Regions from separate parts of the Shewanella sp. ECSMB14101 genome, predicted to be linked through region 2. Evidence: riboswitches for the same ligand, from Rfam matches in the RefSeq annotation. Region 2 holds a riboswitch; the other holds the start of a gene.
The links. Region 2 has a riboswitch for cyclic di-GMP ahead of NY07_RS12035 (Ig-like domain-containing protein). Riboswitches for the same ligand answer to the same signal wherever they lie in the genome.
Positions count from the first base shown of each region.

Region 1: it holds a riboswitch for cyclic di-GMP, as region 2 does, so the genes downstream of both, NY07_RS14535 (hypothetical protein) here and NY07_RS12035 (Ig-like domain-containing protein) in region 2, are expected to answer to the same signal.

Region 1 is NZ_JSFF01000019.1:117,295-121,524, forward strand. Features, by position in the region: gene NY07_RS14525 (response regulator) at 1-1,492, shown strand, start outside; gene NY07_RS14530 (GGDEF domain-containing response regulator) at 1,489-2,427, shown strand; cyclic di-GMP riboswitch class I at 2,750-2,831, shown strand; gene NY07_RS14535 (hypothetical protein) at 2,911-4,050, shown strand.
Region 2 is NZ_JSFF01000014.1:86,972-91,201, reverse strand. Features, by position in the region: gene NY07_RS12035 (Ig-like domain-containing protein) at 1-1,970, opposite strand, end outside; cyclic di-GMP riboswitch class I at 2,042-2,126, opposite strand; gene NY07_RS12030 (serine/threonine protein phosphatase) at 2,455-3,174, opposite strand; gene NY07_RS12025 (Trm112 family protein) at 3,322-3,501, opposite strand; gene lpxK (tetraacyldisaccharide 4'-kinase) at 3,503-4,230, opposite strand, start outside.

The sequences.
Region 1 (4,230 bases), on a different contig from region 2:
TTCTCGCTTGGTGATCAAAGAATTGCTGCAGAATATGGGTTGCGAAGTTACTGCGCTCGACAATGGTTTAACCGCCATGAAGGCCATCGAGGATCTGGCGCCGGAATCCTTTGACGTCTTGCTACTTGATTGGCAGATGCCGGGGTTGGACGGGCTAACGCTGGCGTCACAGATAAGACGACTAGAGTCGTTAGCCAAACAGCCCGGCATCATAATTGTGACAGCTTATAGCCAAACCGTACTAGAAGAGCAACTTAAACACAGCGAAGAAGAGTTTGATGCCACTCTGATTAAACCTGTTACCCGTGATATGTTGAGCGTCTGCCTACAAAGAGTATTGGACAATCACAGCGACGATTGTTTGGATATGTTACCTCACCTGCCATTGGCACCCAGTCTGGTTGGCAGGCGGTTGCTATTGATAGAAGACAATGCCACCAATCGCTTAGTTGCCTCCAGTCTGTTGAGTCAGCTTGGCGCCGATGTCACCGAGGCCTTTGATGGTTTTCAGGCATTGGAAATCCTCACTCGGCAACAGTTTGATTTGGTACTTATGGATATCCAGATGCCTGGAATGAACGGTTACGAAACTACCCGAAATATTCGCACAGCACTCAAGCTGACCGACTTACCTATTATCGCCATGACAGCTAACGCCATGCCGGAAGATAAGCAGGCTTGCCGAGATGCTGGCATGAATGATCATATTTCTAAACCTTTTGAGATAGAACGAGTAGCGGAGCAACTGCACCAGTACCTGAGCATGCCAAATGGCTCTTCAGGAAAAGAGAAGCATATTAGTACGACATCCTTAATGGACACGAACGATGGAACGTTAGACACTGCCGAGCCGTTTCAGTTGCCGAAAGATGCATTGCCGAAAGCCATCATACACTTTTCACAGGCCAATGGCCTAGATCTAAAATATGCCTGCAAGCGTTTGGGCGACCGTGCTTTATTTACCGAGGTGATAAATCAATTTTTGCTGGATATTCGCCATGCACAAACTAGACTATCCTTACATCAGTTACCGATTAAAGACGCTATAATTCAGTACCATAGCCTCAAAAGTGGAGCAGCTAGCTGTGGGTTTACAGCGTTAGCTCAGCTCTTAAAGCAAGCCGAAGACAGCAGCCGTCAGGAAGGTGAACAGAACGTGTCCCCCGATGGAGATGTGGTCAGAGCGCTCGCTGAGACTATTTTACAACTGGAACAATTGCAACAGTTACTTTCGACACACGCCCAAAAGCCTGAGGTCACAACACACACCTCAATACCTAATGCAGAGCTGGCGGCACAACTCAATGTGTTAAAGCAGCTATTGAGTCAATCTGACATGGCAGCGCTGGATTTACTTGAAAGTCTGCGCGGATCACTTGCACAACAGGATGCTGCGCTGACAGAAAAAATAATGGATGCCGCTAATAACTTGGATTTTAATCAATCACTTGTGTTACTGGCGGCCTTCCAAGGAGTAGAGGAAATAGGATGATGAATCAGGAACAGCCATTTAACGACTCCGAAGATAGCTCTGCTAAGATACTGATCGTTGACGATAAACCATCCAACATTCAGATAGTTAATCACATTATCAAAAACCAATACCAGGTGCTAATGGCCACCTCTGGTCGCCGAGCCATTGAAATATGCCTTGAGATGCTGCCAGACCTAGTATTGATGGACGTCATTATGCCCGAACAGGATGGTCTGGCTACCTGTAAATTGATGAAACAGCATCCTAACCTCACAAATATCCCGGTTATCTTTATCACCGGTCTGCAGGGGCAAAATGACGAAAATGCCTGCTGGGAAGCCGGTGGAGTCGACTTTATCGCCAAGCCATTTAACGCCAATACTTTGAAAAACCGTATCAAGGCCCACTTGATGCTCAAGCGGCAGAGCGATTTATTACGTCGGCTTGCCTTTCTAGACGGCCTAACCGGTGTGAAGAATCGCCATTTCTTTGACCAATATATTGAAACCCAGCTGATCCTGGCACAACGCCAGTCCACGGCAATTTGTGTACTGATGGTGGACATCGACTACTTCAAACAATACAACGATAACTTCGGACATCAAATGGGAGATGAGGCGCTATGCTCAGTGGCACAGGCTTTGGGAGAAAGCTGTCGACGACCTGCGGATTTAGTGGCGCGCTATGGCGGCGAAGAGTTTGTGATAGTGCTCCCCGATACCCAAAGAGCCGGAGTAGAAAACGTTATAGCGCGGATTCAAAAGGCCATCGCCAAGCTTGCGATTAACCACGCCGCATCGGCCAGCGGCTTTTTGACAGTGAGTATTGGCGGAATGATTTGGCTCAATGACTACCAAAGCAAAGAGACATTGCTTGGGGAGGCAGACAAGCTACTTTACCGTGCCAAAAGTCTCGGGCGCAATCAGGCCTGTATCGAGATAAAAGAACCCTAAGCATCTGTAAAATCAATTGCATTGTGGTGACTGCCACATTGGCATGCCTCTGATGCTATTAATAATGCTATAAGCGATTTAATCATGTATCACGCTGAGCAACTGCCACTTACACAAAAGATATGACCGTTTCAGCTGTGGCTATAGCAGTTTAACTGAAGCTTGGTTGGGGATGGTTGGCAATATAATGAGATGCCGCCAGTAGAGTTAGCGCACCTATATCTTTCTGATAGCAGTCGAGTAATTTCGGTCTCAACCATCTGCTATCGCTTTTTAGCCATCCTAAACAAATTGCACTTTTTCAAATTGCTGCTATACCTTATGGACGAAAAGGCAAACCTGTAGCAATACAGAGACGCAAAACCACGGGTCTCCTCCGAGTTCGAGATAGCCGGGTTACCGTTAACTACATTCATAACGGAGCCCGTTTTTTATCGGCGTAATATGCACCGATAGCTTTCGGACAAGCAAGGAGCTAAAGAAATGAAAAAGAGTAATGTGTTACTAGCGTCAGTAATTGCGAGTTTCTCGCTTTCCGCACTCGCAGTGAATGATGTTATTTATCTTTCAGATACCATGGGACCTGCTGATGGAAAATCAGCCTTATATCGCGTTGATATAGACTCAGTTAGTGGGCACGCAAACCTGTCGTTGTTGCCAGACGGCATCGTTGATTTCAACCATGTCGATTCACTCGCCGCAGAACAAGACGGCAGTATCATATGGTTAATCGATAACAATTCCCTCATTAAATATGAAGTCGCCACCGCTACAGTAGATCTAATAGGCTCACTAGCGAACTTTTCAGGAGACTCTGATCAAGCTGCCGTATCTCCAGATGGGACGCTATATGTTACCAATAAGACTACAGGCGGACTCTATTCAATAAACAAGTCTACAGCAGAGGCTACTTTAGTCGGGACATTAACCGTAGGTAATGGTGGTGATATCGCATTTGATCAATACGGCACACTGTATATGGTCAACCAGAATGGTCTTTTCGAGCTTACCCTTCCCATTCCTCCCTCAGAAACAGTAGGCGTAGAACTTATCGGTCCTGTTTCTGACCGCTACACGGGGCTGGCATTTCGTGCTGGAGGCCTGGGCAACCTTTTAGGCTCAAACGGTATAGGTAACGCTATTAGAGAGTTAAGCGTCGTTGACGCTTCTGCCGTAGCTAACGGTAATTATCCAATGTACAAAGATGATCTGCCATTTGATCACCTTTATGGTGACATGACTACAGGCCCATTAGTCATGTGCAGTAAAACGATTGGATATTGGAAGAACCACGCTTGGAATGGCGCTACTGTTACCATTAACGGCTTGCTAATCGATGAAATCATTGGCCGTTTCGGTGATAAAGAGGAAGGTGATAAACCCTATAATGGATCACTTTGGAGTGCTAAAGGTAAAACCTACAGCATGCTCTATGCCCAGTTGATAGCGGCTAAACTCAATACAAATAATTCTTACACAGTACAGTTACTTAATGACGCTGAAGCTTTCTTATTCGAGAAAGACTTTAATGATGTAGTAAGCAAAGCGGATAGATCAGAGTATTCGGCATTTGTTCAAGCCGTCACAGCATTCAATGAGGACAATCACTGCGATAGTGAATAAACATTATTAGCATGTTGGCACGGTCTTCTGGCAACAGAAGACCGTTTTTTCGCTTTGAGTAGAGGTGAAAACAGCATTATGAATATCCGCTACTACACTATAAAACTTTTAGCTAGGAAAAGGTTATAAGGTTCATACTCTTATACGGAGTAGGAGTTGGACTCTTGGTTAATCGGTATT
Region 2 (4,230 bases):
CTTGAGGTAACGTTTAAGCTTATCGTTGTACTTTGACCCGGCGTTAAGCTCACAGATTGCTGCGTTGCATTCCAACCCGATGCTACTTGGGCAGACACTTTGTAGTTGCTGCTGCCACACTCGACACTGTCATTGTTTGTTAACGTGACTTGATAAGATACGATTTCACCAGCCTCGGCCCACACACTGCTGCTTGACGCTAGCTCAATACTTGGCTGCGCAGCAATACAGCTTTGCTGTGCTGAGTAGCTGACATTTACACCCACACCCGTGCTATCTGACCACTCAGTGGTAATGGTGACACCGGCAAGATTATCTGTGTAGCTTTTGCCCGTTAGAAGAGCAGCATCATCCAAATCATAAATTGAACTGCCTGGCGTCATATCCAGCAGCAGGCTACTGTCGATATTGTCTTCATTTCGATTTAAGTGAACCAGTACCCCTTGCGTAACGGCTTTGCCGCTTAAAAAACTATCGGAACCAATAGGCTGTCGGTATTCGAGGTAATAGTAAAGCGGTTCTCCGGTAACAGAATCCGTGCCGCGGCGAACCTTAAGGCTCTTAGCTTTGCCAGTTGGCGCCATTTCATAAGGTTCCAACAGGTAACTACCGTCCCTGTCGGCTGTAACGACCTCACCTTTATCAGCGGCTATCCAGCCAAGACGCTCCTTATTAAATGCGTTGAAATGCCCGCTAACGGATTGACCCATAAGATCTAGGCTATCGCCATATTCACTTGAAAAACAGTTGGAATCGATATCACCACTAGGACAGCCTAAAAATTTCGCATGCTGTAATCCTAGGTTATGCCCTAGTTCATGACCTATCGTCATTAGATTGAGCTCTCCAAAAATCCATGCTCTGGAGGGATTGCTGGTAGTAACGCCCAAACCCAGTGTGCCTTGACCACGTAGGCCACCACATTGATCGCTTTTTGGCATTAAAAACACTAATCGCGGATATAGACTAAGATCGATTCCATTGTTTAGCGCCGCTTCTCTTGCAGCCAGTTCTATATCAGTGGTAACGCAAGTTGTATCTATGGGAAGGGTAAGGTAGCCTTTGACGTCACCATTGAGCCAGGTCTGGCCATTGGATGCCTCCCGGTAATAATCATTGACAGTGCCGAATACCATTTGATCAACTTCTTGCGATGTCCAAGGCTCAACTGGATTATCCTGAAAGTTAAGCATTAGTACCAGCACGTTTTGTTCACCGGTCGATTTGGTTGGGATTTGATAAGATGATGTTGACGCTGAGCTTGTCTCACCGGCCGCGAGTATTAATAGGTTTTCCTCACCTTGCTCGATAGCTAAGCTGCTATTCTCAGTGTTCTCTGAATTAAACAGCCAACCTTTAGCTTTGACCTGCATACCGCTTTGCAACTTTTGTGACCGAGTATCGGCAGGTAGATACATTTCAACTCGGCCCTGGTCAGTCACCAGGAAATGACGCAAGCGATTCTCGCTTGGATCCGCAAAATCTTCATACACTGCTTCCAGCTCACCCACTAATTCGGCTTGTTGAGCTAGTTTGGCCTGGATCTCGGCAGGCATGCCACGACGCTTCGCCATAGGCAATACAGAAGAGACAACGCTGTAAGGATCAAGTATTAGAAGAGCCTGCTGTTCTACTTGTCTCTCCGCAACCAGTGCTTGAAGTTGCTGGTAAAGCGCCGCATCAGAAGCATGAGATGCACCTTTATTTGACTTAGTGGCGTTTAGGAATTGTGCAGCAACTGCTGAAAGTTGTAGCGTCTGAGTTTCAAGCTCCGCCTTATGAGTCAGACGCGCCTGTTGCTTGGCATCACGATTAGCCTGAGCCGCCGCGGAAATTTGCTCTCCATGAGAGCCGGCATGCACTGGCATGATAGCCGACGCCGACAATAGGCCAGCGCCCAATAGGCCAAAACCTAGGGTTTTAAGAAAAGGAGAATCGGTAAGCGCAACGGCGCAATGAACTGAACTCATAGCTAGGGCCTCTCAAAGTCAACATCACTTCGAAAGCTCCCAGTACAAGTACAGGGCTCTATCAACGCTCATTCGGTAACCCAGCCACCCTTTGCTATGCAATTAGGGCCTGTGGCTTTGCGTACATTAATTTCTTAATGCTTGCCGTTTCGAGAGTGCTTTCGAAAAAACCTTCTGGGCCGTGAAGCCCAGAGAACACGGGCATTCTAGCAAGTTGATTAGGTTTAACTCAACCAAAAAAATGATTATTTTTTAACCAACTTTTAAAACCTCATGAAAATCAACGCACAATGAATGTATAAATTTCACACAGGCTGACGCAACCAGAATAAACATTGGCACAACACCGACGGCAAAGGATGCTTCACCACAAATCAAGCTATATCCGACATTTTGAACCAAGAAAGACTAAAAATAAGAAATCACCTCGAAACACCAGTGACTATTTTGGCGCCTCGAAGCGGAACAGATAATAAATGATGGACTAAGCGATATCTTTAAAATGTTTTAATAACCAATAGACTGGACGAAGATCTTTACCGCCAATGGACTTTAGCGGTGCGATGAGATAATTCAACCACTGCCACTTTAACATCTGCTGCTGAGATTCCTGCCAGAGTGATTCGCCACCAGCGTTGCGATAGGCGGCAATCACAGGCTCGGCGATCTCTGGGTGGGGACCAATATAACGATAGAGGCTGTGAATATAGACTAAAAGATCTCTGATCTGCTGCTGATGCATATCGCTGTCTTTCTGATTTGCCTCGAAATCAATAAACGCCACCTGCCCATCATCCCAACAGATATCGCGCAGCGCGGGTCTACCGTGCGCTAACCCTTTCAAATGCAGCTGTGCTAGGCCTGCGGCGCTATCTTTTAATATCTGTAATTTCTCGGCCTCAGAAACATCGGCATTCAACCAGCGATTCACCGGCATCCCCACATCGGCCACCACCAAAAAATCCTCACCGCTTGCAACCAATTCAGGCACTGGAGCGCCTTGTTGTGCAAGTTTAGCCAGGGTGGCGATTTCAAGCTGTAACGAAGCGTGGGGCTGTGCCTTGAGCAAACGCATGGCACCAGTTAGGTGCTCAGCCTGCTTCAGCCAATATTTATGTCCTTGATGTTCGAAACTGACTACTCGTACACCTTGATTTTCCGCTAACAATTTTTCAATCACGCTTTGAAGGCTAGTAACAGTCACACAAGGTACTCCGATAAAAATGAACAGGGATTATCAGTGCTGGCGGAGGCAAAAGCAATATTTGGGGCAACGGACGTGGGTTCTGTGAGCAATTGGGGGGATAAAATGAAAGAGACGCGCCTGTCATCACGCGTCTCAATAAAAGGATTAAGCTTCTTCAGTCCAAGGTGTTGCCTTGGTTTCCAACAGCACAGGGATCCCTTCATTAATGGCATAGGCTAAACGGTCAGCCTTACAGATAAGCTGTTGATTAGCTTTGTCATACTCAAGCTTACCCTTACACACAGGGCAGGCTACTATCTCTAAAAGTTTCTTATCAAACGCCATGTTATTTTCCTTGTTGTACTTCTTTTCGCTGCTCAAGCAGCCTAAGCAATTGCAGTTCAAACTCTGGTGATATCTTGGCATCTACCGGCAAATACCACCAGTTAGACTTTGCAAAATCGCGACATTTAACCGCATCTTTCTCTGTCATCAACACCTTAGCGCCATGGGCAATGGCCTCAACATCCTCGAGCCGATAGGCCTGATGATCATCAAAAGCATGTTGGATAGCTGGATTAATTCCCATACTGGCTAAGGTATCGAAAAAACGCTGGGGATTACCAATTCCAGCCATAGCAACCGCATCTGCCGTTGAATCGATATCGGCCTCAATGCCATTTGCTACATTGCGCCATGACGCAGGCACTAGACCCATGGTAAATTCATCCGAGTGTGTGCTCTGCCCATTGACTAGCGTAAGGTCTACCCTCTTTTGACGCCAGCGTCCTTCTCTTAACGGCCCGGCAGGCAAGAGCAAGCCATTACCGAATCGACGCTTGCCATCGAGCACTAAGATCTCAATATCTCTTTGCAGGGCATAGTGCTGTAAACCGTCATCACTGATGATGATATCGACCTTTTGCCACTCCAGCAGTGCTCGCCCTGCCGCAACCCGGTTACTGCCAATCACCATAGGCACCTGAGTGCGCGCAACTATCATGGCGGGCTCATCCCCTACCTCACAAGCTGACATGCCAGCAAGCACCTGCTTAGTGCCGGTGAACTCAACCC